DNA from 3 places in the Halomonas sp. NPDC076908 genome. Region 1 is predicted to be linked to each of the others. Evidence: predicted binding sites of a transcription regulator. Region 1 holds the regulator's gene; each other region holds the start of a gene.
What was found. Region 1 encodes PhoB, which activates phosphate uptake and scavenging genes when phosphate is short. Its sites were predicted from a motif close to TGTCATANNNNTGTCANA; they were not measured.

Region 1 (9,945 bases):
AACTAACTGCGTTATTCGCTCCTCTGATGCCCAATGGGTAGGGGAGCGTCTACGCCCAATATTGATACCGAACATAGCGTTACGCCACTAACAAAACGCTTAGGGAGTTTTAAGATGTCTTTAACCATTACCGTCATTGGACTTGGTCAGATGGGGGGCAATATGGCGCTTACCCTTAAAGCCGCAGGGTTTGCCGTCACGGGCAGCGATCTGTTCGACGCTGCACGCTCACGGCTTGAGGGCCTTGGTCTAGCCGTTGTTGCTCCTGATGCCCTGCCCGCAAGTGATGTTTATCTGCTGTCGCTGCCTACGTCAGCCCATGTGCGTGAAGTGATTGAGCAATCACCGGGCCTGCTTACGCTGGCGCCGAAAGGCAGCGTGATTGTCGATACGTCAACCAGCGACCCCGCCGTGAGTCGTGAATTAGCCGAAAAAGTCACCGCCGCAGGCCTTCTTTGGTTGGATGCCCCGGTAAGCGGTGGGCCGAAAGGCGCGGCCAGTGGCAAGCTGGGGATGCTGTTGGGCGGCGATGAAGCGACCATTGAGCGGGTAATGCCGATGCTGGAGGCGATGTCGGCCAAGCGTACCCATGTGGGTGGCCCAGGCAGCGGTCATGTGGTGAAACTTGCCAATAACTACCTGTGTGCAGCGCACTTGATAACCACTGCCGAAGCCGTTGCGATGGCAGCCAAGGCGGGCGTTGAACCCGCGGCCTGTTTGGCGGGCCTCAATAGTGGCTCCGGGCGTAGCGCGATTAGCGAGGTGAACTTCCCCGAGTGGGTGTTGAGCGAGCGTTTTGACTCTGGCTTTACCACCGGCTTGATGCGTAAGGATCTGCGCCTAGCGCGAGACGCTGCTGAGCAACTGGGCATTCCGCTACCTCTGCTACAAGCCGTGGTCGATGCTTGGCACGAAAGCCCCGAACAGCCCACCGACAGCGATGACTTCAACCATATCACTACGCCAATTTTAGCCCGTGCCAGCCAAGCGGAGAGCAACCAATGAGCTCACTCAGCCAACACGCCTGCGACCACCTTGCAGAACTACTGAAAGGCTTCGGTTTAGCCACTGACACGCTGTTAAGTAACTGGATTGATGGCGCGTTAGTCGCTGGAGAAGGCGAAGAGATCACCCTGATTAATCCTGCCACTGGCGAAGCGCTAGTGAGCTATCGCGATGCGGGCGCTGGGCTAATTGAACGCGCCACTCAAGCAGCTGTGCGGGGTCAGCGTGAGTGGATGGCACTAACCGCCAGCGAGCGTGGGCGGCGTATGAATGCCGCCTTGCGCGGTTTGGAGGGCCATGAAGAGGCGCTGGCGCAGTTGGAGAGCGTCGTCGCAGGTAAACCGATTCGTGACTGCCGGGCTGAAGTGGGCAAAGTGCGCGAGATGTTTGAGTACTATGCGGGCTGGTGCGATAAACAGCATGGTGAAGTGATCCCGGTGCCTACCTCGCATCTTAACTATGTGCGCCACGTGCCCTATGGCGTAGTGGGGCAGATTACCCCCTGGAACGCGCCGATGTTTACCTGTGCCTGGCAGTTGGCTCCGGCCATTGCCGCAGGCAACGCCGCCGTATTAAAACCTTCTGAGTTAACGCCGTTCACCTCTGTGGTGATTGCCAAGCTGTTGGAAGAGGGGGGCAAAGGAGCGTCCCAAGGTCTGCCTAAAGGGCTGATCAATATCGTCAACGGGCTGGGCAAAACGACCGGCGCGGCACTGACCGACCACCCCACCATCAGCAAGTTAGTATTTGTCGGCTCGCCCCAAAGTGGGCGGATGATTGCCGAAGCAGGCGCGCGGCGGTTAGTGCCCAGTGTATTAGAACTGGGCGGCAAATCGGCCAATATTGTGTTTGCCGATGCCAAGCTGGATGAAGCGGTAGCGGGCGCCCAAGCTGCTATTTTTGCCGCCGCTGGCCAAAGTTGTGTGGCAGGCTCGCGTTTACTGATTGAGCGCTCGGTGTTTGAAAAAGTTACCACTCGCTTGGCGCGGGCGGCGGAACAGATTGCGGTGGGCCTGCCCAGCGACGAAGCAACCCGCATGGGGCCGCTGCAGAATCGCCGCCAATTTGAGCAGGTGACCCGCATGATTGAGGCCGCCGAAGCAGCAGGCGCGAGAGTGTTAACGGGGGGGAAGCGTCCTGAAGGCTTGCCTGACGAAGCCCAGGGGTATTTTATTGCCCCTACCGTGTTGGTCGATGTTACGCCCGATATGGAGATTGCTCAGCAAGAAGTGTTTGGACCGGTATTGGTGGCCATGGCCTTTGATGATGAAGCCCAGGCCATTCAACTGGCCAACGAAACTCGCTTTGGCTTAGCCGGGGCCGTTTGGAGCCAGGATGTGGCGCGAGCGCACCGTGTCGCCGGGCAATTGCGGGCGGGAACGGTGTGGATTAACAGCTATAAGGCGATCAGCGTCATGTCACCGTTCGGTGGCTTTGGCGATAGCGGCTTTGGACGTTCCAGTGGTTTGGATGGCCTACGCGATTATACCGTGCCACAAAGCGTCTGGGTGGAAACCGCGCCAGAGGCCAGCGTCGCTTTTGGTTACGGCAGTGGCGTTGGCTGATGTAACGCTGGGTCGCGAAACGCCTGCATCCAGCGCTGTAGATGGCGAAGCAGCAGAATACTGGCCTTAGGTTGCTGGCGGCCAACGCGGGTGACCATGTGGGCATGAGAGCGCTGAAATAGCGGGTTATCTATTGGACGGGCGACGAGCGTGCCAATCTCTAAATCATGGGCGACGGCAAAAGCGGGCAGCAGGGTAATGCCCATGCCACTACGAACGTACTGAGCTAACACCACCATTGAATTAGTGTTCATGGCTAGGCGTGGCGCAATACGTGCCTGTTGAAAGGCTTGATCGACCATTTGGCGAACCCCGTGGCTGGGGTCCCACATTGCCATTGGCTGGTCGCTAAGCTGGGTAAGCGTGAGCGGTGAGGTTTGGTTGGCTAAGGAGTGTTCAGGGGACAAGATCGCCATGAGTGGCTGAGGGCTAGAGGCCCAGAAACGCAGTTGCGGGTGGGTTCGCTCGTGAAACATTAAGCCGATATGGCTATGGTTTTCGACCACCGCCTCAATAATGCCGGAAGTACCTGCAATATGAATATCAAGTTGGATGCCCGCGTAAAGCTGGGTAAATTCATGCAGCGGGGAAGCCACTAAGTCACTGACAAAGCCTTCACCGACGGTGAGCGATATTTTGCCGGTTTCCATACGCTGGTAGGCTTCAAGTGAGGTGATAAAGCCTTCATCAAGCGCACCGCGGCGTTCACAGTACTCAAGCAGCATTTCTCCTACCGGGGTAGGAGAAATGCCGTCGCGCTGACGCTCCATGAGCGTGGCCCCCAAAGCTTCTTCCAGCAATGCAATTTGCCGACTAACCGCCGAGGGGGCAATGTCTAAGCGCGCCGCTGCGCGACGCACGGAGCCTGACTCCAGGGTAACGCGGAAGTACACTAAGCGCTGATGAGGTATGTCCATCGAAAGCTGTTATACCTCTGCTTTGGTGTAGAAAAAATTCATGTTAACTACACCGCTATCCTGTGCCAATCCTACAAATACTTAAGTAGTTTCTGCAGCTTGTTCATATCGGCTGAGTCGCCCACTAAGCGCACGCTGCCGTCCATCATGCCGTCAAGAAAGGCCTGTTGAGTTGGCTTTTTGAGCACTTTCAGGGCGGTATCCTGATCCCGGAAACGCAGCTCAAGGTCCAAGTCAACGGGCAGCCCTTTACCGGTACTGATGCTTTTCGGCGACATGCGATAGTGGCGGGCAATGCTAAGGTCTTCTGTAGCAATGCCCCAATCCAAGCCGCGCATACGTTCTAGCTGTTCACGAAAGCGCGGCTTGCGGCGCAGGGCACGTTTGAGCATTAAGCCCAGTAGCCACAGCGTCAGCTTGAGTTTCATTAGGAAACGGCGTCTTTAAGCGCTTTGCCAGGCTTAAAGGCGACATTTTTGCTGGCTGGAATTTGCAGCGGTGCACCGGTTTGCGGATTTTTGCCTGTACGAGCTGCGCGTGAACGTACAGTGAAAGTGCCAAAGCCGATGAGAGCAACATCTTCGCCTTTGGCGACGCTGTTGGTGATTTCATCCAGAATAACGTTTAGCACTTGGCCTGCTTTATCTTTAGACAGGTCGGCACTTTCAGCGATGGCAGCAGCGAGTTCAGGTTTGCGCATAAGGAATCTCCTTTTAATTAAACAATCGAACGTTGGATAAATAATCGAACGTACAGCAAATGCATGTTGTTGGGTGCGTCACCATGATTAGGTTAGCTTATCTATCCTAGTCGTGAACGCGACGAAAATCAGCCTAGCAGCGCAGGCGCTGCTCTGGAAAGCTCCACTTTCCTTCTCACACAGCCCCCTGTCAACGCAAAACCAATCAAACGTCCGTCTTTATTTTCCGCCAAGGCGCTGAGATCGCCGCCTTCGCCTTCAATTCGCCAGTGTTCAGGCGTGGTTTGTGGAGGATAGGCAACCACGGGCAGCAGCGGTGTTTTTACAATGATGGGCCAAGCACCGAAGCTCGCGGGGGTCGGGGTACCTGCAAGGGTTGCCGCCAGTGCTTTAGCGCTTGCTTGCAGCGGTTGTACATACATTGCATTAATACCCTCCACACAGGCGGCATCGCCTAATGCGTAAATATCGGGGTGCGATGTACGCAAGTAGCGGTCAACCTGAATGCCGCTAGGCGATACCGTTAACCCTGCGGCTTCGGCCAGTGCTATGCGCGGCGTAAGACCTGTTGCCATGAGTACGCAGTCAGCGCTGAGTGGTTCATCATTATTTAAATGCAAGACGATATCTTTACCGTGACCTGACGCTATCGATTCAATTTTGCGGCCGAGGTGAAGATCAATGCCTGCCATGCTAAAGGCATCGCCCAAGGCAGTGCCTAGTGGTGCGGGCAATAAACGAGGCAATAGACTTCCCTCAGGGGCAATGACGCTGACGTGATGGCCTCCGGCATGCAGGTCGTTAGCAAATTCACAGCCGACTAGTCCTGCACCAATAATCGCGACCCGGGCAGTATGGTGGCCTAGGGCGGTATGAAAGCGGCGGTAATCATCTAAATTATTGATGGTAAAACAGCGCGATGCCACGCTGGCAGCGATCTTAAAAGGCACCAGAGGCGCAGCGCCGGTGGCTAATACTAAAGCGTCGTAACCGAACGCTTTGCCATCTTCCAAAAGGATTAATTTGTTATCCACATCCAGAGCGCTTACTTGGGTGTGGGTAACTATCTGGGCATTCAGCTCGTCACCAAGTTGCGCGGCGCTTCGTTGGGCTAGTTGGTCAGGCGTTAAACCTTTGGCAAAGCCAGTGGAGAGCAGTGGCTTACTATAGTCATCGCCGCTGTCAGCGCTAATCAGCGCTATTGAACGTTGGTCGCCCAGGCGGCGCAAGGCGCGGGCAAGGCCAATACCAGCCATGCCAGTCCCAATAATCACCAGCGCAGCATGTGACGAAGAGAGCTGTGTATGTGATGCGGACATGCGAACACCAAGAAAGTCGCTAAAGAAAGAGTCGCTAAACAGGGGCGTTAAAACAGGTTCGTTATAACAGAGCCGTTAAAAAAACCGCTGAGATAAAAGCCATTCAGAGCGCCATGTTACACTAGCAGCCCCGATTATTGGCTTGGAGAACTCGGTGACGCCTCCTGCTTCCCGGCAAGTACAGATATTCCCACGCTGGCGCCCTGTCTCGGCGGCGCGTCCGGCGATGAGTGCCCCCTGGTGGCAGTGGGTAGCCTCCACGGACTCGCTAACTGCTCGGTTAACCGCAGCAGGCGAGGGTAAGTCTTTCCGTGTGCGTCTATTACGCCAAGGGGTGGGCTGGCCGTTGCCAGATGAGGCTCAAGCATTGGGCATTAGGCCCAAATGTTACGCATGGCTGCGTGAAGTGGCACTCAGTTTAGATGATACCCCCTGGGTGGTGGCGCGCTCAGTTGCTCCGCTGACACAATTAAAAGGGCAGCGTTTGGAGCGTCTGGGTGAGCGGTCGCTAGGGAGTTGGTTATTTCAACAGCCAGATCTAGTACGTGGTCCCTTAGAAGTGACAAGGCATTCGGCTAACTTCGCGAGTCTGCATGATCTTAACAGCGAAGGACCCTGGGGAAGGCGCTCAGTGTTCCAGCATGGCGGACTATCGCTGTTAGTGCAGGAGCATTTTTTGCGGGCGATGGTGGATGAACTTGATTTGCCTTCGCGCTAGGCTAACGTCTGCATCTTATTTTTCGTGAGGTAAGCATGGATCGTTCACTGTTGCGGCCGAAAGGATTCGCTCGCGTGGCAGATTTTTTCCAACTGATGCGTTTGGATCGGCCAATTGGCACTTGGCTATTAATGTGGCCGACGCTTTGGGCGCTGTGGATTGCCGCTGAAGGCGTACCAGGCCGAAACGTGCTGCTTATTTTTGTGGCAGGTGTTTACGTCATGCGCGCGGCTGGATGCGTGGTCAATGATTATGCCGACCGTCATTTTGACGGCCATGTAAAACGCACTAAACACCGTCCGCTAGCCACTGGCCGTATTAGCGAAACCGAGGCGCAGCTGCTGTTTATCGCGTTAGTGGCAGCGGCGTTTATTTTAGTGCTACTGACCAATTGGTTTACGGTGGCACTGTCGTTAGGCGGTGTGGCGCTGGCAATCATTTATCCGTTTATGAAGCGCTACACCCATTTCCCACAAGTAGTATTGGGGGCTGCGTTCTCGTGGGCAATTCCCATGGCCTTTGGTGCCGTGTTGGGCTATGTCCCGCTGGAAGCATGGCTGCTGTTCTGTGCCAACGTACTATGGACGGTGGCATACGATACTCAGTACGCCATGGTAGATCGTGATGATGATCTGAAAATTGGCATTAAATCAACGGCTGTTCTGTTTGGTAGTGCCGATCGCCTAATGATTTTTTTGCTACAAATAGCCACCTTAACGCTACTCGCCTGGGTCGGCTGGCGGATGGAATTAGGTGGCTTTTTCTGGCTTGGGCTGGCTGCGATGGCAGTGACGTTTGTGTATCAACAGCGGTTGATTCGCCATCGTGAGCGTGACGCTTGTTTCCAAGCGTTTCTCAATAATCACTGGTCGGGCCTGCTGATATTTGCCGGTATCGCGCTAAGTTGGTGGCCTGCTGCTGGCTGATAGCGGCTATTGTCATGTAATTGTCATCAATCCATGGTGTTATCGTCACTGACATGTCATTGAACTAGTTTCTTTGAGCAATTTTCTTTGAGCTGTTTTTCATTGAGCTGTTTTTCATTGAACACCGTGAGGCATTGGTATGACCGCCAAGACCGTTCTGATTGTCGATGACGAGGCGTCCATTCGCGAGATGATCGCAGTAGCGCTGGAAATGGCTGACTATCGCGTGCTTGAAGCGGATAACGCCCAGGATGCCCATGCCATATTGGTCGATCATCAGCCTGATTTAGTACTGCTCGACTGGATGATGCCTGGTACCAGCGGCATTGAGTTAGCCAGACGCTTAAAGCGTGATGAAGCCACCGCTGAGATACCTATTATTATGCTCACCGCCAAAGGTGAGGAGGATAATAAGATTCAAGGGCTTGAAGCAGGTGCTGATGACTACATCACGAAACCTTTTTCACCCCGTGAGCTGGTGGCACGTCTTAAAGCAGTGTTGCGCCGAGCTACTCCTCGTGGCGTTGAAGATCCGATCGAGATTAACGGCCTGCTGTTGGATCCGGTAAGCCATCGTGTGAGTGCCCACGGCAAAGCGTTGGAAATGGGGCCAACTGAATATCGGCTGCTGCAATTTTTCATGACCCATCAAGAGCGCGCTTACACACGCAGCCAACTGCTCGATCAAGTATGGGGTGGCAATGTGTACGTTGAAGAGCGCACGGTTGATGTACATATTCGCCGCTTGCGTAAAGCGCTGGGCGACGTGCATCAAAACCTGATTCAAACGGTTCGGGGCACCGGATACCGTTTCTCTTCACGGGTATAAATGTGCGCTTATGGAGCCGTGAGCTGTGGCGACTAGCGTGGCTGGCTACGCTAGGCACTTGCTTAGGTTGGCTGCTAGGCTCCGCTGGCGTCGGGCTATCTGCGGGGCTAGCGGTGTGCCTGTTTTATCATCTGCGTCAGCTGCGTGCCTTGTACCTTTGGTTAACCCTTCATCCCCAAGATGAGCCTCCTGCTGCCCGCGGTATGTGGGGCGAACTATTTGATCGTTTATACCGCTATCAAAAAAGTCAGCGCATCACTCAAAGTCGCCTGCGCGCTACCTTAGCGCGCATTCAAGAGTCGTCGGAAGCGATGCGCGATAGCGTCGTTATGCTTGACCGTCATGGTGACCTTGAGTGGTGGAACAGTGCCGCGACCGAGATGCTTGGGCTGCAAACTGCCCATGACCGTGGCCAGCACATTACCAACCTGCTGCGCGACCCAGGTTTTATTGGTTATTTTAATGGCCGCAACTACAGTGAGCCGTTAACGCTAACGTCGCCGATTGATGAGCGGCGTATTCTGCAGTATCAAATTACCCTTTACGGTGACGACGAACGCTTAGTCATGGCGCGGGATATTACCCGTCTGCATCGCCTAGAGCAGATGCGTCGCGATTTTGTCGCCAACGTATCCCATGAATTGCGTACCCCCCTCACCGTGCTTTCCGGTTATTTAGAAACCTATGGTGATCTTGCTGATCAGCTTCCGCCACGGTTAGGTAGAGGTATTAATCAAATGCAGGAGCAGACGCAGCGAATGCAGAATTTGGTGAATGATTTATTGCTCCTGTCACGTTTGGAGATTGACCAGGGTGGCAAGGATCATCATTCATTGTCGCTTGGCACCTTACTGCAGAGTGTGTGTGATGATGCGTTAGCGCTTTCACATCAGCGCCATAGCATTACCGTGGAGCTGGAGAGCGATGCGTGCTTGCTAGGCAGCGAACAGGAAATTCGTAGCGCAGTTTCTAATCTTGCCTTTAATGCCGTTCGCTATACGCCCCCGGGTAGCCATATCGCGTTGCGCTGGAGTGTTAATGCTGCGGGCAGTGGTTGTATTGCCGTTGAAGATAACGGAGAAGGCATTGACCCGGTACATATCCCCCGCCTAACTGAACGTTTCTACCGAGTTGATAAGGGCCGCAGTACCGCCACGGGCGGCACAGGGCTAGGCTTGGCCATTGTGAAGCATGTTCTGCTGCGTCATGACGCCCAGCTACAGATAGAGTCTCATCCAGGCAAAGGGGCGTTATTTCGCTGTGTATTTCCCGCTTCGCGTCTCCGTCAGCCCTGAGTCGCAGCCCTCAAGAAAAATCTTCGCACAACAGTTGTAGAAGCGTGCAATATTGGCATACAAGATTGGTAAAACATTACTCATGTGCCATTTTTACACATCTTATAGCCGCATTTAGCGCCTAGTTGGATTTAATGACTGTATCATTTTATTTTTATAAGCTTTTGAAAAATAATAATTTTTTTATTTTTTAAATGTTTTGGCATAGCTGCTGCAATGAATATATTAAGTAAGAGAGATGACCGCAGGAATTGCTGGCTACTGGTTAGCCCTTCTTTCTTAATTAAGTGGTACTAACAGCGATCGGAGGTGGAATATGATGTCCAAGGAACTTCTCAAGAAAGCTGGCATTTTAGGTGTAACGTTTGGCTTGATGGCTAGCCCATTAGCTTTTGCTGATACGACGGACAATTCTTCGATTGATCAAAACCAGGATGCAATGGAAGAAGAACATCAAAATGGAACTAGCCCTGGTGGCGATGGTTCCTATGATAACGATGATCTAACAACTGATCATGGCACTCAAGGCCCGGATACAGTAAATGATCCAGAATCAACAGATATGAGTGGTGACGAGGAATACACCCCAGATGATGTTGTTGAAGAAAATAGCGCTAGCTAATTCTTACAGCTTTTTCTATATAGTTTGAGATATCGAAATGTGCTTCTTC
Region 2 (9,945 bases), on a different contig from region 1:
TTCACCCACTAAGTAGCCAATCGCGCCACTGTTTTCGCCAAAACTCAACGTGCAGGTAGGTGAACCATGAATTCCCAGCTTGTGCTCAATCGATGCGCAGATCACATCGTTGCGTTCGCCCAGCGAGCCGTCGTCATTCACCAGGAACTTAGGTACTAAAAACAGAGAAATGCCTTTATTGCCTTCCGGCGCATCGGGCTTGCGGGCGAGCACAAGATGGATGATGTTTTCGGCGGCGTCATGTTCGCCCCAGGTGATATAGCTTTTCTGGCCACTGATGCGATAGTGGTCGTTTTCAGGCACGGCGCGGGTGCGCACCTGGGAGAGATCCGACCCCGCTTGGGATTCGGTAAGGTTCATGGTGCCGGTCCAGGTGCCTTCCACCAGCTTGGGCAAATAGGTCGCTTTAAGCGCATCACTGCCGTGATGGGCCAGTGCTTCAATGGCACCAGCGGTCAGCATGGGGCAGAGACCCAGCGCCATATTGGCACCGTGAAGCATCTCTTGAACGGCACTGGCAACCACTTCGGGCAGGTTCTGACCGCCTAGCGCTTCGGATACACCAATGCCGTTCCAGCCACCCTCCACATAAGCTTGGTAAGCTGACGCGAAGCCTTCTGGGGTGGTTACGCTGCCGTCAGCATGACGCTTCGCGCCCTGACGATCACCAGTTGCATTGAGCGGCCCCCAGACATCTCCCGCAAGTTTTGCGGCCTCTTCAAGCACCGCCTCAACCAAGTCGGGTGTGGCCTCTTCGAAGCCCGGCAGGCTAAGCGAGCGATGTGCTAATAACTCTTCGAGCACAAAGCGCAGATCGCGTACCGGCGCAGCGTAAACATTCATGGCAAAACCTCAGTGCTAAGGAATAATAAACAAAATAGTGAAAATATTACCCGCGATAGTAGATTCACTACTTTTGTTACACCATTAGCCCATGGTCTCACCTATGCCATTATTGCCTTACGTTTACCTGCTCCACATCATCGTAGTAAGCGATATGGCTTTCATCTTCTGCAGGAGGTCCGACCACCGGCTCTGCGGCATCCACATCCCATACGGCATCGGATAAGTCTTCCAGGTGCTCATGTTCCAGCGCACCTTGTAGCAGCTCTTCGGTGACGACTAACTCAGCACCTGCCGCAGACATCGGTGTGGTAGGTGTAAACGGGGCCACGGGGATCGGCGCTGGGCGCACGCTGCGTCGCCAGGAGAAAAACAGTAAGAAGAAGAGACTTAACGAGCCGAAAGCCCAGAATAACCCTGCATCGCCCATGGCGGTCATCACTGGCGAGATCATTAGCGGGCTGATGGTGGCGCCAATCGAGTTAATCAACAACAAGCCTTGGCTCATCCGCACCAGCGCTCCCGCCGGAGCGCGGTCGGCAGCGTGGCTAACAGCGACGGGGTAAAGCGCAAACACACCGCCACCCAGTAAGAACAGCAGCACTGCCAGTAGCGGCGTAGAAAGGGGTAGCCAGAGCATCGCCGCCGAGATCATTACACAGAAACCACTGATACCCATCAGCACCATCTGACGATCGTGGCGGTCCGACCAGCGGCCAATCGGATACTGCAGCAGCATGGCACCCATAATCACCACGGCCATCATCTGCCCTACCTGGCTCACGCTCATGCCATTGCGCTGTAAATAGAGCGGCAGGAGCGTATAAGCAGCCGCCACCACCATGCCCGAACCCAAGCTGCCCATTACGCCCGTGGGGGTGAGTGTAATCAAGCGATGAGGGGGGAGCGGTTCAGCATGTTCGATAATCGGCGATACGCGAGGAATCATTGCCATCGGCAGCACAGAGAGCGACGCTAGCAGACCAATCACCATAAAGGGAGCAGTTACGCTCATGGCATTAGTCACGCCAAGCAGCAATTGCCCCAGCACTCCGGCGCCGTAAAGCGAAATCATATATAGCGCCAGCAGGCGGCCACGTACCTTTTGATCGCCTGCCGTCAGCAGCCAGCTCTCAATCACCAGATAAACGCCCACCGTGGCCCAGCCACCGATCAAGCGCAGTACAAACCAGGCCCAGGGATCAAAGAACAAACCTTGCAGCAGCACCGTCACGGCAACTAACGAAGCAAAACTGCCGTAAGCACGGATGTGGCCAATGCGCAGCAGCAGGCGATCATTCACCAACGCGCCCAACGCCAGGCCGATAAAGTAAGCCGACGAGACGATACCGATGACCGTCGCTGACTCACCGGCGGCATCTAAGCGCACAGTAATTAAGGTGGCAAGAAAACCGTTGCCGATCCCGAGAATGAATAGCCCTAAAAGGGGCGCCAGCGCCATGGCTAGCAGTTGCCGCGACATGAAAACCTCAACTTGACTAAAAGTGGTGAAAACAGGAGCGAAAAACAGCAGTGAAACACACGATTAAGCGTCTTCACAGGGCCCGTTATCTCACCTGGCACACCGGATCAGGCTAAGATATTGGCGCGCAATTATTGCCCTCAAGTGGGCAAAGTCAATGCTTTTCTAACGTAGCCGTTATTCACGTTAGCGTTTTGTGTAGAATAACCGTGTCTGATCCAGGAAATTCAACTGCAAAGGTATTCTTTTGTGCCCACCAGCGAAAGGTCTGTTCACTAAAAAAGCTGATATGCGTTGGGTCACTAATATAGTGCCAGCGGGTAAAGGCGTTATGGGATGACACTCGTTTGGTCATCAGGCCAAGATAGCCACCAGGCACAAGCTGCGCCGATAATTGAGCCAGCACCTGGCCGGGCTGCGACAAGTGCTCAATCACTTCCGTGGCAGTGATAAAATCGTAGGCCTGGGAAAGTACTGAAGGGTCGCGGGCATAAAAAGGGTCGTAAATGGCCACCGGATAGCCCTGCTCTGCGAACATAATCGACAGCGTCGGCCCTGGCCCAGAACCAAAATCCAGCCCACGACTTCCAGGTGTTAACTTCGCCAGCAATGGGGTAAATAAACGCCCTAAAAAGCGTCGGTATCCCGTATCATGCGGCGAGTTTTGATGCTTATCGTATTCGGCCTTTTCAGCAACGGCGCTCAAGTGATGCTCTGGGGGCACAAATACCAGCTTGCACGTGGCACACTGGTAGTAGTCACGACGGCGATCCTGGTGGTAAAGCGCAGTGGTGGATTCCGCACATAGCGGACAGCGGCGCATCATCGTATTCTCTGACTTAACGTTATGTATTAAGGAAAGTGGCATGCTATCAGGTTTGGATCATCTTGTTGTTACTGTGACCGACATGAGTCGCGCAGTGGATTTTTACTCACGTGTTTTAGGCTTAGATGTACGTTATCGCGATGCCCAGCGGGTCGATTTAATGCTCGGTGATACAGCGTTGCGCTTACATCAAACGGATACCGATATTGCCCCCATCTCAGCTACGCCTACCCCTGGCAGCCTGGATTTATGCCTGCGCTGCCTGCTACCGCTAGACGAGTTCAAGCAGCATTTAGACGCGCTGGGTGTAGACGTCGAGCTAGGACCGGTTGCCCGTCAAGGGGCTAATGGACCGATTGAGTCGCTTTACCTGCGCGACCCGGATGGCAACCTGTTAGAAATCTGCCGGCCTGCGGCGCGTTAATAGCGTCTGCCTTGCTGAGATTGAAAGCGCCACTCAAGCTGACAGATCTAGTTCGGCGATGTTAGTCCGGCAACTAATTCCAGAAATGCAGTCCAGCAATGAAAGCATTACTGAAAGGAAACGTTATGCGAGATAACACCAATGATGCGCCAATTCAAGGCCAAGTAGTCAGCGAAGAGCTTAACCAGAAACCCGACACAACGATGGCCATGATTATTTATGCGCTGTATCTGGCAAGCTTTTTGGTAGGTTTTACATCGTTTATTGGTGTCGTTATGGCGTATGTCTATAAAGGCAAAGGCCCAGCTTGGCTGGATGAACACTACCGCTATCAAATTCGCACGTTTTGGATGGGCTTGGTGTACGGGATCGTTTTTTCGACACTAACACTGATACTGATCGGTTACCCGCTACTGCTAGCGCTAGCGGTGTGGTTCATCGTTCGCTGTGTTAAAGGGTTTAAAGGGCTGCAAGAGAAGCGCGCGCCCGATAACGTAGACACCTGGCTGTTTTAAGTATGAAGCAACACACAGATGAAACCAGAGGGTTCTTTTCCCAAGCCAATGCGATCAGTTGGTTATGGCGCGTGCTATCACGCTGGCCGCTCTCGAGACTTTGGCGTATCTCGTCATCGCTGGGACCACTGGTGTACCGCTTTAGCAAGCGCGAGCGAAAAGTAACCGATATTAATCTTAACGCTGTGTATCCCACGCTAAGCGTACAAGAGCGTAAACTATTGGCTCACGATAGCCTCCGCCACTCTACTGCCACGATGCTAGAGCTTGGTTACGCTTGGATGGCAGAACCTAATCAAGTGGAAGCCAGTATTTTAGCGGTTCATGGTCGCGAAAAACTTGATAACGCTCGCGCTGAAGGGCGTGGCGTGATTGTGCTCGCCCCTCACTTCGGTAACTGGGAGGTGCTCAACTTCTGGCTATCGAGCCATTTTCCGTTTACCGCCATGTACGAGCCGCCCAAAATCAAGGCGTTAGACCCAGTAATTCGTCATGGCCGTGAGCGTATGGGGGCGAGCTTAGTGCCCACTAACCCACGCGGGGTCGCGGCACTGCTCAAAGCGCTGAAGCGCAGTGAAGCAATTGGTATTTTGCCCGACCAGGAGCCCGATTGGGGCAGTGGCGCTTTCGCCCCTTTCTTTGGCCGCGACGCCTACACAGCCACCCTACTGCCGAAGCTGGTTGCTCGCACTCAGGCCCGGGTGGTGACAGGAGTCGCACTTCGTATACCTGGCAAGGGCTTTCAAATCCACTTTTTGGACGCCGATGAGCGCGTCTATAGCAACGATGATGTCGTCTCGGCCACTGGCGTTAATGCCTGCGTGGAAACAGCCATCGCCTTAGACCCCAAGCAGTATCAGTGGGAGTACAAGCGTTACCGTAAAGTCGTGCAAGAGCAGCAAAAACTGCCCGACTTCAACGATTATCGGCTTTATTAACCAGAGCTTACTAATGACGCAAAACGAACTATCGCGCGATGAAATCCGCCCACCGCAGATTGTCTACGCACTTTACTTGGCGGGGCTTGTGACGGCCAATATCACGCTACTGATTGGCGTTATTGTTGCCTATGTGTATCGCCGCGAAGCCGCACCGTGGCTGCAGCAGCACTACCGTTATATGATCCGTACCTTCTGGATCGGCACCCTGTATGCCTGCGTTGCCTTTTTGCTCAGCATTGTGATGGTTGGCCTACTAGTCTGGCCACTGCTCGCCGTCTGGCTGGGCGTGCGCAGCGTGCTGGGCTGGATTAATGTGCGTAAAGGCCAGCCACCTGCCCGCCCCGCTAGCTGGCTCTGGTAAGCCACCCTTTATTCACTGCTATGACGGGCGTAAACATCATCTAATCGCTCAATATCGTCTTCGCCTAAATAGCTACCTGACTGCACTTCAATCAGTTCAAGCGGAATTTTACCGCTGTTTTCCAATCGATGGAGAACGCCAATCGGAATATAGGTGGACTGGTTTTCGCTGACTAAAAAGCTGCGTTCCCCCACAGTGACCTGGGCGGTGCCACTCACCACTATCCAGTGTTCAGCGCGGTGGTGATGACGCTGCAGCGATAATCGCCCACCGGGCTTAACGGTAATGTGCTTTACCTGATAACGCTCGCCGTGATCCATCGCTTGGAAGCTACCCCAGGGGCGGTGCATAAGTGGCGCTGAGCGTGGTTCACTACGCTCCGCGATTGTAAGCGCGGCCACCAGTTGCTTAACCTGCTGCGCCTGATCGCGATGGGCCACCAGCACGCTGTCCGATGTCTCCACCACGATCATATCTTTTACCCCGAGCGTGGCCACCAAACGGTGTTCGGCGATCACTAACGAATCCTGCGTATCGGTCAGCCAGGTATCGCCTTTGGTACCGTTGCCCGCTGCATCCGTCTCTAAGGTTGCCCATAGCGCATCAAAGCTGCCGATATCGCTCCACTGGGCGGCTAGCGGCACCACCGCAGCATGCTCGCAGTGCTCCATCACGGCGTAATCAATAGAGTCGGCTGGGCAGCGGCTAAATGCCTCTTCACCCAGGCGCAGAAAATCCAAGTCGCGATGCGCACTGCTCACGGCCTCCTCGCAGGCTGCAAGCATTGCAGGCTGAAGTCGCTGTAGCTGTTCTAAATAGCTTGAAGCGCGCAGCAGAAACATGCCGCTATTCCATAAGAAATCGCCGCTTTCCACTAATTCAGCGGCGCGCTTGGCATCGGGTTTTTCAATAAACGCTGTCAGGTGGTGGCCGCCTTGCAGCGGAGCACCACAGGCAATATAGCCATAGCCGGTTTCAGGCTGGGTGGGCACCACCCCAAACGTGACTAAATAGCCTGCTTCAGCTAAAGGTTCGGCGAGCGACACGCTGTGCTGAAATGCGCCAACATCACCAATCACATGGTCTGCTGGCAGCACCAGCAGCAGCGGATCTTCCCCTCCTTGGCTTGCCAGCAATGCCGCACAGGCAATCGCAGGTGCAGTGTTCCGACCTTCAGGCTCTAGCACCAAAGTGGCGGTTTGATTCATTTCACGCAGCTGTTCAGCCATTAAAAAGCGGTGGCTATGGTGACCCATTAACATTGGCGCCGCGCTAGATAAGCCGGTTAAGCGGCTGAGCGTTTGCTGCAGCAAGCTTTGAGATGAGGTTAAACGTAAAAACTGTTTGGGCATCTGCTCGCGGGAGAGCGGCCAAAGCCGAGTGCCGCTGCCACCACTTAAAATGACGGGCTGAATCATGGTTCCATCCTTATGGTCGTCCTTGCTCGCCAAAATCAGCCTGCAGCCAGTGGCGCAGTTGGCTCATTCTTGGCGCACTTGAAGCCTGGTCAAACAGGGGCACGGTGCCAGACACAAATCCACGGGCCATAAACGGTGCCAATAACGCTGGGTCGCCGCTAATGATATGCACGGGCACCGCCAAGCTGGCATCGTCACCGGTAATCAACGGTGCTGCCTGGTGGTCACCAAGTATTATCATTAGCGTGTTGTCATCGACGACCCGCTCAGCCCAGCGGCCGGTTACCTTAACAGCGTAGTCCACCGACCAGGCATAGTGATCGCGAACACGTTCGATGTCTTGCCATAACACCTCAGGCGGGTCGCCCGCATTTGCCCAAGGGGCAAAGATGCGGCCATCTTCAATTAACGACCAATCTTCTATCACCGGCAAAATCGGCGTCCAGGGTGCGTGGCTGGAAATCAGTGCCAGCTGTGCAAACACTGGCGTATCACCTAGTAAATGGCGCTGAGTGTAATCAAAGGTAAATTGATCCGGCATGGTTACCCAGTTAAGTGATGGCCCGGCGTAATCGATATCCTTGGCCGCCGCGATTTGATCAAACCCGTAAGCCTCACCTTCCGGCCACGCCATCGTGATCGCGGGCATGACACTCAGCGTGCGCTGCCCCGTGGCACTAAAATCATCAATTAACGTTGAGTGTTCGCTGTTCAACATCAGCCGGTACCATAGCTGATTATCGATCCAGCGGCCGCTTAGCGCCGTCGCATGGGCAAGCCAGGATTGCCCGCCACGAATCGGCGCTTTTAACATACCAGACACCACATGGAGATCACGCTCCTCAAAGCGCTGCTGCATGTCGGCAAGGGTGGGCAGCAGCACATCCGCATAGCGCGGGGTGTCCAACGCTGAGATACCGTAGGACTCAACAAAGGTGAGCAGCACATTGCGCCCCTCAAGCCCAGGCAAGGCCTGCGCCTCAATAGGCGATGTTGCTAACTGTTCACTGAAGGCTAAGCGCGCAGCATGGGTATCGGTAATTTGCTGCCATTGAAAGCGAGTGGTGTTCACAATTGGCAAGCGGGCATTATCCACTACCCGCACGCCGTTAAGCTCAAGTGCCGCCAAGGTGGTAGCAAACACCAGCATCGCCAAGGCGACAGCTCCAGACAGGCGTTTCACTGAGTAGGCAACGGTCGGAAGCAGCAGGCGTAGCATGCCCGCTATCGTGGCTAATAGCATGACAACCATAGCTATTATTGCGCTAACGGCGATCAGTTGGCCTAAATTACCCTCAAGCAGATGGTAAATAGAACGCAGCAAGGGGATATCAAGGTAAAGGTTTAATGGCCGGGCGAAGGCCATATGAGTGGCCGCCGTCCCCACGTTTGCTAGTGTGGCCAGCACTACCCAGCCAACCAACACTGCCGCAAACCAAGCACGCAGGAGACCGCGTGGCAGAAGTAACATCAAGGGCGCAATAACGAGCGCTTCCCAAGCTAACCAAAAGCTGCCTATTTCACCGTAACGCCACCAAAGCGGCGCGATGAGTAAAAAATTCAGCACCAGTACCGTTAATAATAATCGACGCATTACATTCTCTTTTATGCCTTCGTTAGCTTAAAGTGTCACTGTTATGACTAGTCAGTGCTTGACCTGATGAGGGTTAACCTAAAGAGCAAGGAATAAAACTGCTGGAAATAGCAAGAATCATGTACTGTCATAATTGATCGTATAGTTATTGTGTAAAAATTTCACGCTTTGCTTGGCCTTGTAATCTCTGTTTAACAGGCCTTCACCCGAAAGGATCTCGCCCATGCGTTTCAACGGTGTCGCTAAATGGCATGCTGGTAGGTGGATGGTTTTACTTAGTTGTACGGTAGTCTCTGCCGCGTTTGCTGAAGACGACAAACATTTCAGTACGGTCATTGAGCGCGCGCAAGAACTTGCTGAAGCGCCTTATCAAGCCCCCGAAGAGTCGCTGCCTCACGCACTGCGTGAGATCAACTACGATACCTACCGGCAAATTCGCTTTAACCCCGAGCATGCCTACTGGCAAGAGGAGAGCCCCTTTAGCCTGCAGCTGTTTCATAGCGGCTTTATCTTTCAAACGCCGGTTGTTCTCCACGTTATTGAAAATGACACTGTTAATCCGCTGCCCTACTCAGCCGACGATTACTCTTACGATGGTGATGCCCAAGCTCTCAAAGAGCAGGACTTAACCGGCAGTGACCACGCAGGCTTTCGTCTGCATTACCCGCTAAACAACAATGATTACAACGACGAATTTGCGGTGTTTCTTGGCGCGAGCTATTTCCGTATCGTGGGACGCGACCAAGCCTACGGATTATCCACCCGCGGGCTAGCCATTGATACGGGCTCTGCTGAAGGAGAAGAATTCCCGTCGTTCCGCGAATTCTGGCTCTACAAACCCAGTTCAGACGCCGAACAATTTGAGCTGCTGGCGTTAATGGACAGCCCCTCCCTCAGCGGTGCCTACCGATTTATTATCCAGCCTGGTGAAGACACCCAGGTAGAAGTGGAAGCCGAGCTATTTGCTCGGGAAGATGTTGCTAAGCTTGGCGTAGCGCCCCTGACCAGCATGTTTACCTATGGCGACACCAGCCGCGAGCGGCCAGATGATTTTCGCCCACAGGTTCATGACTCCGACGGGCTATTAATACACACCGGTAGCAACGAGTGGATATGGCGCCCGCTAAGCAACCCCGAAAATGTGCATACCTCCGCCTTTGTAGACGAGTCGCCCCAAGGGTTTGGCTTAATGCAGCGAGAACGGGACTTTACCCGCTATCTTGATGCAGAAGCCCACTACCATCGCCGCCCCAGTCAGTGGGTCGTACCCATCGATGAATGGGGGCCTGGTCATGTAGAGCTTGTGGAAATCCCGACCCCCGATGAAACCCATGACAACATCGTGGCTTATTGGGTCGCGGACGATACGCTCAACGCTGGTGAGTCTCGCCGTTTGCATTACCTTACTCATACCCTTAATGGCCAGCCAGAGGCACATACGCTTGGCCGCGCCATTCGCACCCGCCATGGCAGTGCCGCAGGGCCAGGGCAAACAGATTCAGCGGTAGGTGAGCAGCGTCAATTTATTGTCGATTTTCAA
Region 3 (9,945 bases), on a different contig from region 1:
TATTAATGGGAAAGTAGGAAGGTTTTAGCATTACAAGCGCGGGAGGGAATGTTGACGCCTGACCGATATGATCGCTCAGGCGGTATTGATAAGCTAAGCCGCGGGTTTAGCCATTACGAAACAGGAAGCTGTAGGCATTGAGCGCAGGTACGCCACCCAAGTGGGCATACAGCACTTTGGAGCCAGCGGGGAATTCGCCGTTGCGCACCATATCAATCATGCCGTGCATGGATTTGCCTTCGTAAACCGGGTCGGTGAGTACGCCTTCCAGGCGGGCACATAGGCGAATAGCCTCCAGTGTGCCTTCATTGGGTAGGCCATATTCCGGGCCGCCGTAGCGAGTGTCTAGTATCACATCGTCATCGGTAATGCCGCCTTCCAGCTCTACCAGTTCTGCGGTGTTGCGGGCAATACGCAGAATCTGTTCGCGGGTTTGTTCGGGTTTGGCAGAGGCGTCGATACCGATCACTCGCTGAGCGCGGCCATCGGCGGCAAACCCCACCACCATACCCGCCTGAGTACTGCCGGTGACCGAGCACACCACGATATAGTCGAATGTAAAGCCCAGCTCTTTCTCTTGCTGACGCACCTCTTCAGCAAAGCCCACAAAGCCTAAGCCACCGTAAGGGTGCTCGGAGCAGCCAGCGGGGATCGGGAAGGGCTTGCCGCCGCGCTGACGCACATCCTCCATGGCCTGCTCCCAGCTGGGCCGAATGCCGATATCAAATCCTGCATCGTCCAGGCGCACATCGGCACCCATAATGCGCGACATCTCGATATTGCCCACCCGGTCATACACTGCGTCGGAGTAGTTCACCCAGTTCTCCTGCACCAACACGCACTGCATACCTAGGTGGGCAGCAACGGCGGCGACTTGGCGGGTCTGGTTGGATTGAATGCCGCCAATCGATACCAGCGTATCGCAGCCCTGTTCTAGCGCTTCGGGGATCAGATATTCTAGCTTGCGGGTTTTATTGCCGCCAAAGGCCAAACCGCTATTGCAGTCTTCACGCTTGGCATACAACTCAACTTCACCGCCCAAGTGCTCACTTAGCCGCTTTAACGGAGTAATCGGAGAGGGGCCAAAGGTCAGCGGGTAACGTGGGAAGCGTTCAAGGTTCATAACAAGCTCCTGCTTTCAGGTATTGAGTGCGATGTCGAAAGGTCGCTGGGCGAGGGTTTTTATGAAAGTTCTGTGTAAAAGTTTTTTATGAAAGATCTGTGTGAACCGTTGGCGTACTCTCTGCTATTTATAGTACGGGGTAGCTATAATTTTTGTGTTGCAAAGTTGGCTGTTTATAAGCAATAAAAATTGTATAAATATGTGGTTTGTGTTTTTAGATAGTGTGAAAAGATCAATAAGGTAAATAATAGTGCGTTCAAAAACTTCGCGTTCACGTGCTGAGCCTGATGATCCTGCGGCGGAGCTGGACCGTACCGACCGGCGTATTCTTAAACTGCTTCAGGAGGATGCCACGCTTTCCAATGTGGCCTTGGCCGAGCGAGTTAACCTCAGCCCTGCCGCCTGTTTACGCCGGGTAGAAAAGCTCAAGCGGGATGGCGTGATCAGCCGGGTGGTAGCTCATTTAGACCCGGAGCAGCTACAGGCGGGCATGGTGGTGTTGATTGGTGTGGTGCTGGATCGCTCGACGCCGGAATCCTTCGCCGCCTTTGAAGAGGCGGCACAAAAAGTTTCCGGCTGTATGGAGTGTCATGTGGTCACAGGGGAGTTTGACTACTTTATGCTGGTGCGTACCCGGGACAGCCAAAGCTTCAACAAGCTACACGCCGAGCAGTTGCTCTACCTGCCCGGCGTGCGCCAAATAAGATCGTTTATGGGGCTGCGTCAGGTGGTATCGACCCATAAGGTGCCGATTTAGTCTCTGGGAAAGCGCGCTTCCAGCTCGGCGACTTGCTCCGGGGTTAGCCCACGGGGATTGTCGCTCTTGCTTCTAGTACTCTTCATCTAAATGTAGGCTGGTCGTCACCATGCTGTCACTTAGCTTATTTAGTGTCTCCTAAAGCTTAATCGTTGGCTTACAAACGAGCAGGGGGAGACCACAATGAGCAAAGAAATCGAAGATCATCGTCTGTTTAACCACAGTAGCAATCAGCCTTTCGCTGAGGTATTGGCGAAACATGTATCTCGACGTGATGTAATGCGCGGTGGTTTGGGATTGGCCGCGACCTCTATGCTCGGCTTCGGCGGTGCCGCCCAGGCGCTTGCTTCAAGCGGCGCGCCAAAAACGCCGTTAAACCTGGCGTTTGAAGCAGTCAAAGGGTCGCTGACCGATGCGGTCGTCGTACCTGAGGGCTACATCGCCCAAGTGCTGGTGCCGTGGGGAACCCCACTGAGTGCCGGTGACACATGGCAGTCGGATCAGCCCATGACTCCAGAGCGACAAGCGATGAGCGTGGGTATGAACCACGATGGGTTGGATGCCTTCCCGCTAGATGAAGACAACGCCTCTCAGCGCTTTGTGCTGGCACTCAATAATGAATATATCGAACAAGATGCGCTTTGGGCTCCTCAAGGCGGCCCCACCAATGCAGACGGTGGTCAGCGGCCAGCCGATGAGTCCCGCACTGAAATTAACGCCCATGGGGTTACCATTGTTGAAGTCGCAAAAGATGCTAATGGTCACTGGGCGCATGTGCCGGGCTCTGCCTACAACCGTCGTTTGACCAGCGCAACTGTAATGGATCTTGCTGGGCCTGTGGCGGGCAGCGACTACGCCAAAACGCGTTTTTCACCCACTGGCCAGCAAACCCGCGGCACTAATAACAACTGTGGGCATGGAATAACGCCCTGGGGTACTTACATTGCCTGCGAAGAGAACTGGCCCGATATTTTTGTGAATCGTGGCGAGCGTTTTCAGGATGATGCACGGATAGGCATTCCTACCGACAAAAGCCGCTATGGTTGGGATACGTCAGCGGGCGATGCCTCTGAGCAGAACGATGAGTTTGCCCGTTTTGATATTACTCCCCGTGGCGAGCGCGCCGAGGATGATTACCGCAACGAAGCGCGTACGTTTGGCTATCAGGTGGAAGTTGACCCCTACAGCGGCGCACGAGCGATTAAGCGTACCGCACTTGGGCGCTTCCGCCATGAAGGTTGCTGGTTAGGCAAGCTGGAGGCAGGACAGCCAGTGGTCTATTACTCAGGCCACGATGCCCGTAATGAGTATGTCTATAAATACGTTTCTGACGTTGCCTGGGATCCCGCCGATGCCAATCGCCCCGGCGAAAACTATGACCGTCTTACTATTGGCAACAAATATTTGGATAACGGCACCCTCTATGTCGCTCGCTTCCATGCCGATGGCAGCGGTGAATGGCTACCGTTGACGCCAAATGCTCAAACACAAGACGGCCGGACATTGGCCGCAGCGCTCGGCTTGGCAGAGAACGATGTGGCGGGCATCATTATTAATACCTGCGATGCGGCGGATTTTATGGGTGCTACACCGATGGATCGACCAGAGTGGGCCGCGGTAGACCCTGCCTCGGGTGATGTTTATTTGACGCTCACCAATAACACTAAACGTACCGAAGACGACGCATCACCTACCTTTACGAATGCCGGTGACGGCATTGAGCAGCTAGGCGTTGGCTATGACACCGCCCCTACCAATGCTTCCAATCCGCGCGCCAATAACCAGGCAGGGCATGTTATCCGCTGGCGCGAAAGCCGCCTGCCGAATGCTTTTAGCTGGGAGGTGTTTGTCTTCGGTGCGGCTGCCGATGACACGGATAACCTGTCGGGCCTGACCGAAATGAACCAGTTTGCTAGCCCTGATGGGCTTTGGTATGACGAGCGCGGTGACGGCCAGGGCATTCTGTGGATTCAAACCGACAATGGTTATGATGGCATCACGCAGCACACCAATGACCAGCTGCTCGCGGTAGTACCCAATGGGCTGGACGATATTCAAGGTACTGGGCCCGTCATTAACAATAGTAACCAGCAGCAGCTTAAGCGCTTTGCCGTTGGGCCTAACGGCTCTGAAGTGACTGGCATTTTTGCCACGCCGGATAAAACCGCGCTGTTTATTAATATTCAGCACCCAGGTAACTGGCCAGCCGATGGTGGCGCGCTGACTCAAGACGCCACCGTTGCTGTCAGTGGTCAAGTACGCGCACGTGCATCGACCGTAGTTATTCAAAAGCGCGACGGCGGTCCGATCGGGGTTTGAAAATCAGGCGCTAAGCGCTGAAGTTATAAGAAGCGCACTATTAAAAGCTTCGAACCTCTCTCAGGTTCGAAGCTTTTTTGATTCTAGGCTTGCTGAACCTGCCGCTTTTTCTGCCGAGCTTCTATTGCCTGAATGGCATCAACGTTCAATGGCAGCTGGCTAGCCCAGAGAATATCTTCACGTCGATGGCCAATATCTTGCAACACCTGGTCGTCGTAAGCCAGTAGCGGCAAGATATGGCGTCGAAATAGCCGCCGCCGCCGGTAGCGCCACAAGCGCATATCGACCGCTCGAATCAGCCGCATTGACGGCATGGCAGGCATGTAAAACTGCAACTGCGGTGGCTTGGGTGGCGGCGCCAGTTGGCTGGCTTTTTCCCAGGCATTATGGGCATGTTGGGTAGGGTTTTCGCACTTCATCGCGCACCTCCATTTCCACGCCTGCGGTTGGCTAAACGGCGCCTGAGCACTCTATCGGCAGGTGTGTTTTGTGGTTAATAAGTGGAGGGTCGCGACCTCTGGTTATCAGCTTGACGCTTCAACTTGGATCAATCAAACGAAAAGAACTACACTGAGTGTTAAGTTATTCTGAAAGGTGGTCGCGATGAATCAATTATCTACCCTAACTGCCAGCCGGGCCGCCTTGCCGCTATTGGATAGTGAGGTGTTGCGCACCTTTGTAACGATTGCCGAGAGCGGCAGTTTTACCCGCGCCGCCCAGCAGCTGTTTCGCACTCCTTCCGCACTGAGCATGCAGATCAAGCGTTTGGAAGAGACATTAGGCCAAGCGCTGTTTGTACGCGAAGCGCGCTACGTTAGGTTGACCACTGAAGGCGAAATGCTTTTAGGCTATGGTAGGCGGCTGCTTAAACTTAATGCTGAAGCGGTCACGCAGTTTTTAGCCCCCGCCTTAGAGGGGCGTGTAGGGCTGGGAATAACAGATGACGTGGTAGGGCGCATTTTACCCACGGTGCTTACCCAGTTTGCCCGCTCGCACCCAGCGGTGCAGGTGGATGTTGTCGTTGGCCGTAGCATTGATTTGCTCGCGAGGCTGGATGAAGGAGAGCTCGATTTAGCGCTAGTGATGACCGGTGAGCCAGGGCAAGCCACGCGTGGTGAGGTCGTACATAGCGAACCGTTGGTATGGGCCGGTCGTGAGGATGGGGTTGCCGTACAGCGAACGCCGCTGCCGGTGACCTTGGCGCAGCAGGGATGCGCGTGGCGTAGAATCGCACTAAACGCGCTGGATAGCGCCGGGGTGAATTACCGAATTGCTTACTCCTGCGACCATTGTGCCGGTCAGGAAGCGGCTATGTTGGCAGACCTCGCCGTCACGGCTTTTCCGAAAAGTTTGATTCGCCCGCCACTCAAACGATTAAACAACGATTTGCTGCCGCCACTAGGCGATTATCAAGTATCTCTCGTCAAGCAAGCGGGCAGTGGCAATGCCAGCGAAGTGCTGGCTGAGCGTGTAGTAGAAGCGTTTCGGGAGGGGTGAGCTTATCACCCAATAGAAAAGAGTGGCTTAACAAAAGCTGTTTATGAGAGCACTAACGTGGCGCTGCGCTTATGTCGCTCTCACCGTCATAGGTAAGGTTGGTTTCCCAGCTTTCACTACTTACGGTAATGGCCGCATGTATACCGGTACTATCGCCTGCTTTGAAGGCAGCATAGATAGCTTTATGGTCTTTTAAGGCGGTTTCAGGCAGTGAGCGCATGGAGGTTTCAAGTGCCGCTTCAATCAGTTGCAGCAACGTTTCGCCAACACGAATAGTCATGGGGTTATGGGTGCTGTGCAAAATGGCGCGATGGAAGGCGATATCGTGTTGAGAGGTTTGCGCGCCTGAACTGATCGCTTCTTCCATGGCGTCGATACTCTGCTGAATGCGTCGATGATCCTCTGCTGTGGCACTGCCCATGGCTTGCAGGGTATAAGCCGGTTCAAACATCAGTCGGAACTCCAGCACATCCCGCGTCATGCCCCGCGCCAAGATCATCCCAAACGCCATAGGATCCACCAATGGCGCGCCGGGCTCCCGGCGAATCATGGTGCCTTGGCCCCGCTTTACTTCCACAATACCAATGGCTTGTAGCATTTTGATGGCTTCGCGCACGCTCGATTTGCCAATTCCCAAACTGTGAGTGAGCTCGGTTTCAGAGGGAAGGTAATCCCCTGGTTTTAGATCGCCCCTTATCAAGGCGCTTTTAATGCGCTCAAGCAGTTGCAACGCAACGGAACTACGCTCCATCGAATCCCCAAAAGACGTTGTATTCGTCGGGTTGGTCTCGGGCTGGCGTTTCAAACTCATGTGGGCCTCTCGTGGCTCATCGGTGTTTATTGCATTCTATCAATGCCCTAAGCCTAGCGGCTTAAGATACTTAATCGCATATATTTAAAAGAAATATATTTATTTTATTTTGATTTATACGGCCGCCTTGCTTAAGGCTCTGTATTAGGTCTAGCATGATATCAGACATCTGATGTCTGGTGTTTGAATCAGCCAGACACTTTGAGGCGAAAATTTGCATGACGAAAAAGCGCATTGTGGTACTGACCACCGGTGGCACTATTGCCAGCAAGCCTAGTGATTCAGGTCGTAGCGAATCAGGTGCATTGAGCGGTGAGCAACTACTTGATCAGGTGGCATTACCCCAGGGCGTTGATGTCACTTTAGAGGTGATATCTATTCTGCAAAAACCCAGTAACGCCGTCACCCTGACGGATATTGCTGAATTCTATCGTCACGGGCGAGAGGCGTTAGACCGGGAAGATGTCGATGGCTTGGTGATCACTCACGGCACCGACACCTTAGAAGAGACTGCTTACTTTCTGTCACTCACGCTGCCTGCTAATAAGCCATGCGTAATCACCGGTTCCCAGCGGGCGCCTCATCATTTAGGCACTGACGCCTTTAAAAATATCTGTGATGCCATCGTGGCGGCTACCAGCTCTCAACTGCGTAAGCTTGGCTGTGTGGTGGTATTTAACGAGTCGATCTTTGCAGCGCGATACGCCCGCAAGGTGAACAGTTTTCAGCTAAACGGCTTTGAAGCCCCAGGCGCAGGGCCGGTGGGCTATATCGATGGGCAGCGGGTAAAGCTTTATTACGCGGCTGCATCGGTGACTCCCTCAATGACGGGCTGGGACTTTCCGTTACCCCGAGTTGACCTGCTGCCCGCCTACTTGGATGCCTCTCCCGCGTTACTAAAAGCCTGCGTTGAAAGCGGGGCAAAAGCCATCGTCATTGACGGGCTGGGGCGTGGCCATGTGCCACCTAGTTGGATGGCCCCGATAAAAGAGCTGATTAGCGCGGGCGTGCCCATAGCGGTGGTGAGTAGTTGTGCTCAAGGGCCGATTAATAGCAGTTATGAATTTAGCGGCAGCCTCGCCGATTTAGCGTCGGCTGGAGTGTTAACGCTTAACGATATCAGTGCACGTAAGGCAAGGCTGGCCCTTGCCCTGTTGCTGAGTAGTACCCCGCGCGAAGCGCTGGGGGATGCGATGGAGCGCATTATGATCTGAGCATTCATCTCATTCTGCTCAGGTAACAGGAAATAAAAAAAGCAATTCACCATAACTAAATAAGGTGCTGGACATGAAACTTACTCTGACAAAAGCCACTCTCTCTGCTGCTATCGCCGTTGCTTCGTTTAGCGCTGCTCAACTTCATGCAGCTGATTATACGTTTAGCTTCGCCCACGTGTTAATTGAAGACACGCCCAACGGCCAAGCGGCGCTGCGTTTTAAAGAAGAGGTAGAAGAGAAGTCTGACGGTCGGATTCAAATCAACGTACTGCCCGCAGCGCAAGTGGGTGGCGATGTTGAAATTATTGAGCAGGTGCAAATGGGCTTGGTCGATATCGGTATTCCGCCTACCGCGACGCTAGGCAACTTTGAGCCGCGCATGCAGATTCTCGATTTGCCGTTCTTGATTGCCGATTACGACACCATGGTGGAAACTCTGGACGGCGAAGTAGGCCGCGAAATCCTTGATACCTTGGATGGCCATAATATGTATGGCGTTAACTTCTGGGGGGCGGGCTTCCGGCATATTTCTAATAATGACCGCCCGATTGAAACGCCTGAAGATATGGCCAATATCCGCATGCGTACCATGCAGGCACCGATCATCATTTCCACCTATCAAAACCTGGGCGCTAACGCGACGGCAATGGCGTTTACCGAGGTGTATAACGGCCTGCAGCAGGGCGTGGTATCTGGTCAGGAGAACCCGCTGGCCAATATCTATACCATGCGCTTCCACGAAGTACAGGATTATCTCTCGCTCACCAATCACGCTTATCACGCCTACGCGGCGGTAATAAATCAGGATTCCTGGGACTCGCTGCCAGAAGATCTTCAAGCGGTCATGCTGGAAGCGTTCGATAACGGTCGCGACACATCGCGTGAATTAACGCTGCAGGACGAAGAAACCATTCTGGAAGCGATTAAAGACGAGATTGCCATCAACGAACTCACCGCCGAGCAGCGCCAAGCCTTTATTGAAGCCAGTATGCCGGTACATGAAGAGTATGAAGATATCGTCACTACCGAACTGCTGCATAAGGTTTATGACGCGGTAGGTATTGAGTATTAAGGCTAGGTTTCATCAACGAAGCCGTTCTCTTCTGACCCATTAAGGGTGTAGATATCTCATGTTCGAAGCGCTCAATAAATGTCTTGATCGCTTGGAAAGTGTGGCGATGGTCGTTTTTATGTCGATTGCGACCGTCCTCACCACCATCCAAGTCGTCTATCGCTACGGCTTTAGCGGTTCGCTGTTTTGGGCTGAAGAAGTCGTTATTTATTCCATTATTTGTATGAGCTTTGTGGGGGCCAGTATGGGCGTGCGTCATGGCACCCATATTTCGGTAGATGTGCTGAATGCGATTGCCACGCCCGCTATTAATCGCTGGCTACATTTAATCGCAGCGCTAATAGGCATCGTATTCGCGGGCTTTATGACCTACTACGGCTTTGTTCTCTATTTTAATACGCTTGGTCGCGGGCAGTTGACTGCCGCGCTGCGTCTGCCGATGGCATGGTTCTATCTGCCTATCGCGATATCCGGTGTGCTGCTGATCTTGCGCTATTTATGGGTGATCAGTGAAGTATGGAATAAGCCTGCGGTAAGTCTCTCCGAAGAGCTTGTGGCTGAGTCGGATAAGCTCGTTTAACTCCTGGAGAGCGACCATGATTACTGCGTTATTACCGATCTTTTTTGCTGTTCTGCTACTCGGGCTGCCAATTTTTGCCTCCCTCGCATTAGCGGTGTTTCTCGCCATTGAGTTTTTTGGTACCACCAACCCGGTGATTGTGCCAATGCGCATGTTTACCGGCATGAATAACTTCTCACTGATGGCGATACCGTTTTTTATTCTGGCAGCGGAGTTAATGCGCATTGGCGGGCTTTCAGACCGTCTGATCAATCTTGCCAAGGCGTTAGTCGGCTGGGTGCCCGGCGGTTTAGCAGCGGCCACCGTGCTGTCGTGCCTATTCTTCGGTGCCATTTCCGGTTCAAGCCCTGCTACGGTGGTGGCGATTGGCTCGATTATGTTCCCAGCGCTGGTAGCGGCTGGCTACGATAAACGCTTTGCGATTGGTTTGATTGCCACCGCTGGTACATTAGGGCCCATCGTGCCGCCGAGTATTGCGCTGATTATCTACGGCTCTGTCACGGGAACCTCGGTAGGTCGTCTATTTGCCGCAGGCTTATTGCCTGCCATCGTTATTGCCTCGATTCTGA

Region 2: the regulator PhoB is predicted to act here: its motif matches at 8,437-8,454, upstream of ACQKE4_RS01895 (alkaline phosphatase).
Region 3: the regulator PhoB is predicted to act here: its motif matches at 1,983-2,000, upstream of ACQKE4_RS11155 (PhoX family protein).

What each region holds. Positions count from the first base shown of each region.
Region 1 covers NZ_JBNNIW010000008.1:108,563-118,507, forward strand. Annotated here, with positions in the region: gene ACQKE4_RS06775 (NAD(P)-dependent oxidoreductase) at 115-1,005, shown strand; gene ACQKE4_RS06780 (aldehyde dehydrogenase family protein) at 1,002-2,570, shown strand; gene ACQKE4_RS06785 (LysR family transcriptional regulator) at 2,549-3,487, opposite strand; gene ACQKE4_RS06790 (hypothetical protein) at 3,559-3,915, opposite strand; gene ACQKE4_RS06795 (HU family DNA-binding protein) at 3,915-4,187, opposite strand; gene ACQKE4_RS06800 (NAD(P)/FAD-dependent oxidoreductase) at 4,316-5,506, opposite strand; gene ACQKE4_RS06805 (chorismate--pyruvate lyase family protein) at 5,661-6,224, shown strand; gene ubiA (4-hydroxybenzoate octaprenyltransferase) at 6,260-7,150, shown strand; gene phoB (phosphate regulon transcriptional regulator PhoB) at 7,290-7,979, shown strand; gene phoR (phosphate regulon sensor histidine kinase PhoR) at 7,982-9,274, shown strand; gene ACQKE4_RS06825 (hypothetical protein) at 9,591-9,896, shown strand.
Region 2 covers NZ_JBNNIW010000002.1:150,871-160,815, forward strand. Annotated here, with positions in the region: gene ACQKE4_RS01855 (acyl-CoA dehydrogenase) at 1-843, opposite strand, end outside; gene ACQKE4_RS01860 (MFS transporter) at 953-2,326, opposite strand; gene ACQKE4_RS01865 (class I SAM-dependent methyltransferase) at 2,508-3,152, opposite strand; gene ACQKE4_RS01870 (VOC family protein) at 3,193-3,576, shown strand; gene ACQKE4_RS01875 (DUF4870 domain-containing protein) at 3,702-4,091, shown strand; gene ACQKE4_RS01880 (lysophospholipid acyltransferase family protein) at 4,094-5,029, shown strand; gene ACQKE4_RS01885 (DUF4870 family protein) at 5,043-5,393, shown strand; gene ACQKE4_RS01890 (mannose-1-phosphate guanylyltransferase/mannose-6-phosphate isomerase) at 5,402-6,811, opposite strand; gene ACQKE4_RS01895 (alkaline phosphatase) at 6,822-8,405, opposite strand; gene ACQKE4_RS01900 (glucan biosynthesis protein) at 8,629-9,945, shown strand, end outside.
Region 3 covers NZ_JBNNIW010000016.1:19,486-29,430, reverse strand. Annotated here, with positions in the region: gene ACQKE4_RS11165 (1-aminocyclopropane-1-carboxylate deaminase) at 107-1,123, opposite strand; gene ACQKE4_RS11160 (Lrp/AsnC family transcriptional regulator) at 1,374-1,880, shown strand; gene ACQKE4_RS11155 (PhoX family protein) at 2,064-4,199, shown strand; gene ACQKE4_RS11150 (hypothetical protein) at 4,283-4,618, opposite strand; gene ACQKE4_RS11145 (LysR substrate-binding domain-containing protein) at 4,803-5,696, shown strand; gene ACQKE4_RS11140 (FadR/GntR family transcriptional regulator) at 5,749-6,507, opposite strand; gene ACQKE4_RS11135 (asparaginase) at 6,726-7,721, shown strand; gene ACQKE4_RS11130 (TRAP transporter substrate-binding protein) at 7,795-8,796, shown strand; gene ACQKE4_RS11125 (TRAP transporter small permease) at 8,855-9,376, shown strand; gene ACQKE4_RS11120 (TRAP transporter large permease) at 9,393-9,945, shown strand, end outside.